2 regions of the Pseudomonas sp. LB3P31 genome follow, and region 2 is predicted to be linked to the other one. Evidence: predicted binding sites of a transcription regulator. Region 2 holds the regulator's gene; the other holds the start of a gene.

Region 1 (2,181 bases), 930 kb from region 2:
TCATCCAGGTAGAAGCGAATCATGTCGGTGACAAACGGGTACACCGACTTGTCGTCCGCCACTCCGGTGCCGATGGCATTCGCCAGCACTACATTGCCCGAGCGGTAGGACGACAACAGCCCTGGCACGCCGAGCATCGAATCCGGATTGAACGCCAGCGGATCGAGAAACGCATCGTCGAGGCGACGGTAGATCACATCCACTGCCTTGGGCCCGTCGGTGGTGCGCATGAACACCTTGTCGTCGCGCACGAACAAGTCTGCACCTTCCACCAGCTCAACCCCCATTTCCCGGGCCAGGAACGCATGCTCGAAGAACGCACTGTTAAAGCGCCCAGGGGTTAGCACCACCACGCTCGGGTTATCGATCGGGCTGGAGCTTTTCAGGGTGTCGAGCAGCAGGTTCGGATAGTGGTCAATGGGCGCTATGCGCTGGGCCGAGAACAACTCGGGGAACAGTCGCATCATCATCTTGCGGTCTTCGAGCATGTAGCTGACGCCGCTCGGTGTACGAAGATTGTCTTCGAGCACGTAGTACGTGCCGTCGCCGTCGCGCACCAGATCGACGCCGGAGATGTGGGAATAGATATCCCGGTGCAGATCGAGCCCCTGCATCGCCAACTGGTATTGCTCGTTGGCCAGCACCTGCTCCGCCGGAATAATCCCGGCCTTGATGATGCGCTGTTCGTGATAGAGGTCGGCGAGGAACATGTTCAACGCCTTGACCCGCTGGATACAGCCGCGCTCGACAATCCGCCACTCACTGGCGGGGATGCTGCGCGGAATAGTGTCAAAAGGAATCAGGCGCTCTGTTCCCTGCTCATCACCGTAGAGGGTGAAGGTGATTCCGGCTCGATGGAACAGCAGATCGGCCTCGCGTCGGCGTTGGGCCAGCAGCTCGTCAGGCGTCTCCGCCAACCACCGGGCAAACTCCCGGTAATGCGGACGGACCTGGCCGTCGGCATCGTACATTTCATCAAAATAGGTGCGGATCATGCCGTACTCCTTGTCACCCGGACATCTAGGCATCGCAAGGCCCGTGCCATCGGCATAAACGCTTTGATATCAATCAGTTGGATATTTGCTGTGAAAACACCGCACCAATCCTGTGCGGCAAACGCTCCAACCCGATCGCCCCCGCTCCATTGCGAAGCAATGCTGTCGCTATCACCAGCATAGTCAGAGTTGATTTCACTGCCCGGCTGTCGATAAGGATAATTGGCACATTCGCTGAAAAGCTCATCGAACTTCCCTTTTGGTCGCCTGTTTTGGCGGCTTTTTTTTGCGTTGTGAAATGTTGTGAATCAAAAATAGATCAAAAGATCGCTGCCTACGGCAGCTCCTACGGGGAACGCATTCCACCCAACGAAAAACGGCCAACCCAAGGGTCAGCCGTTGCTGAGTGTTGTTGCTGTTCATAATGTTATGCGAGTCGCCCTCGTACCTCCTGCTTCACGCCCCATCCTTCGATGATGCCGCCCAGAGGCTCGACCACTGCCTCAAAACCCTGCTCGAAATCGCCGATGTCATCGTAGGTGGCGTACATGACCTTGCTCAGTTCCAGCGCCCAGGCGCCGTCGTCGCGCACACTGATCTGCGCGTTCAAGGACTCACCACGGTAATGACCTGCTGCCCTGCGGGCCCGCTCCTCGTCGGGGAAAATCGCGTAGAACTCGATGGGATGAAATTTTGAAAAGTCGAAACCGCCCTCTTTCATGCGGCGCAGCACGCTGCTGCTGATGTCTTCTTGATAGGCTGTGCTCATGAAACGTCCTCCTCGATCCGCTGGATAGACTTTCCGTACTCCCGACGCCCTCAGCCGAATGGTGAGGGCGATGCGGCAACCAGGTTGCCGGTGGGATACAAGCATGTAGCTGACAAGACCAGACCTTAGCGATCCAATCGCTGATCTCGCTTGCAGAGTAGCCCTTTGACCGAGCAGCTGCCAAGGCCTGGTTTGAATGTGACAGGAGTTGTATCAGACGGGAGTGATGCCGAGGATTTGTATGCTGTTCTGTGCCTTGAGACTTTTGACGCTCGCATCATCGGTGCGCCCTTCCAGATCATTCAGATCCAGTTCGGCGGCGACAGGCAGCAAACGAGCCTTAATGAGTTTGGCGGCATGCTCGTTGTCCGGGCATTCCTCGCACTCGAAGACTTCGTCGACTGTTTCACCGTGATC
Region 2 (2,181 bases):
TGGATAAGGTTGGCAATTTGCTCGAGGGCTTTCTTTTTACTGCCGCCCGGCACGTTCACGAGGGAACGGCCGGGGGTCAGGATACTTTCAAGTCGGATCATGGGTTGGGAGTGTTAACGACCGGTTGCGCCCTGGAGGAGGCTCTGGGTCTTTTCCTTATGCTTTTTGAGTTGGCGATCCAGCTTGTCGGTCAGCAGGTCGATGGCGGCATACATATCGTCATGCTCGGCATTGGCGACCACTTCCCCGCCGGGAATATGCAAGGTGGCTTCGATTTTCTGCTTGAGCTTCTCGACGTTCATCGTGACTTGCACGTTGGTTATCTTGTCGAAATGCCTCTCTAAACGGGCGAGTTTTTCGCCGATATAGGTGCGCAGGGGTTCGGTAACTTCCAGCTGGTGTCCACTGATGTTGACTTGCATACAGCTTCTCCTTCGTTGCCAGTGCATAAAGCGGCAGACCAGATGATCTGCCACTGGAACGCTGTGGCGTGGCTTACATCAACCGCTTGCGTTCGCTCGAAGGCGCGATCCCAAGGGATTCGCGGTACTTGGCGACGGTGCGGCGAGCCACCTGAATGCCTTGTGCCTCCAGTAAACCAGCGATCTTGCTGTCACTCAACGGCTTTTTCTGATTTTCCGCCGCAACCAGTTTTTTGATGATCGCGCGGATCGCCGTGGACGAGCATTCGCCGCCTTCGGAGGTGCTGACGTGGCTGGAGAAAAAGTATTTCAGTTCATAAATGCCCCGTGGGGTATGCATGAACTTCTGCGTGGTCACCCGTGAAATCGTCGATTCATGCATGCCGACTGCTTCGGCGATGTCATGCAGTACCAGCGGCTTCATCGCTTCGTCGCCGTACTCCAGAAAACCGCGTTGATGCTCGACGATCTGGGTGGCAACTTTCATCAGGGTTTCGTTGCGGCTCTGCAGGCTCTTGATGAACCAGCGGGCTTCCTGCAACTGATTGCGCATGAACGTGTTGTCGGCACTGGTGTCCGCGCGGCGAACGAAACCGGCGTACTGGGCGTTGACCCGCAGCTTCGGCACCGATTCCTGGTTGAGTTCCACCAGCCAGCGTTCGTTGTCCTTGCGCACGATCACGTCCGGAACCACGTACTCGGCTTCGCTCGACTCAATCTGCGAGCCGGGACGCGGGTTGAGGCTCTGGACCAGCTCGATGACCTGGCGCAGTTCGTCTTCCTTAAGCTTCATCCGCCGCATCAACTGGCTATAGTCGCGGCTGCCCAGCAGATCGATGTAGTCCGTGACCAGGCGCTTGGCTTCAGTAAGCCAAGGGGTCTTGGCGGACAGCTGGCGCAATTGCAGCAGCAGGCATTCGCCCAGGTTGCGAGCGCCGATGCCGGCCGGTTCGAATTGCTGGATGCGGTGCAGAACGGCTTCGATTTCGTCCAGTTCGATGTCCAGTTCCGGGTCGAAGGCTTCGAGAATTTCCTCGAGGGTTTCGTCCAGGTAGCCCTGATTGTTGATGCAGTCGATCAGGGTGACGGCGATCAGGCGATCAGTGTCGGACATCGGCGCGAGGTTCAGTTGCCACAGCAGGTGGCTCTGCAGGCTTTCGCCGGCCGATGTGCGGGTGGTGAAGTCCCACTCGTCATCATCGTTGCTTGGCAGGCTGCTGGCGCTGGTCTGGTAGACATCTTCCCACGCGGTATCAACGGGTAGCTCGTTGGGAATGCGCTCGTTCCAGTCGCCTTCCTCGAGATTGTCTACCGTCGGCGCGGTTTCCTGATAGGACGGCTCCGAAACGTCGGCGTTGGGTTGCTGCTCGGCTTTGTCGGCCAAGGGATCGGCATTGTCGAAGTCGTCGCCTTCTTCCTGGCGTTCGAGCATCGGGTTGGACTCCAGCGCCTCCTGGATTTCCTGCTGCAGGTCCAGGGTCGACAATTGGAGCAGGCGGATGGCCTGTTGCAGCTGAGGAGTCATCGTCAGCTGCTGGCCCATTCTCAAGACTAGCGATGGTTTCATGGCAGGGGCTTAAACCTTATTCGCCGGCGCGCATGCGCCATCCACTACAGGGCGCCGGAGCGCCAAACTTAAGCAAATTATATGCCCGATATTGCAGTGTTTGCCTAGAGCGCTGTAACAATAAAAAAGTATTGATTTTTTAGAGTGTCGAGCGCCCGGGCGACTGGCCAGGCACCGCAGCGCTTAAAGGCG

The links. The regulator sigma-54, encoded in region 2, starts transcription at its own class of promoters, with help from an activator protein. The targets are predictions, from matches to a motif close to ANTGGCATNNANNTTGCTNT.
Region 1: ACYZTK_RS06920 (circularly permuted type 2 ATP-grasp protein) is a predicted target of sigma-54. The motif match lies at 1,027-1,046, and genes of this name have one in related genera.

Annotation. Positions count from the first base shown of each region.
Region 1 covers NZ_CM142710.1:1,541,858-1,544,038, forward strand. The annotation lists gene ACYZTK_RS06920 (circularly permuted type 2 ATP-grasp protein) at 1-995, opposite strand, end outside; gene ACYZTK_RS06925 (ribonuclease E inhibitor RraB) at 1,423-1,764, opposite strand; gene ACYZTK_RS06930 (hypothetical protein) at 1,978-2,181, opposite strand, start outside.
Region 2 covers NZ_CM142710.1:2,466,992-2,469,172, reverse strand. The annotation lists gene ptsN (PTS IIA-like nitrogen regulatory protein PtsN) at 1-101, opposite strand, end outside; gene hpf (ribosome hibernation-promoting factor, HPF/YfiA family) at 114-422, opposite strand; gene ACYZTK_RS11295 (RNA polymerase factor sigma-54) at 496-1,989, opposite strand; gene lptB (LPS export ABC transporter ATP-binding protein) at 2,173-2,181, opposite strand, start outside.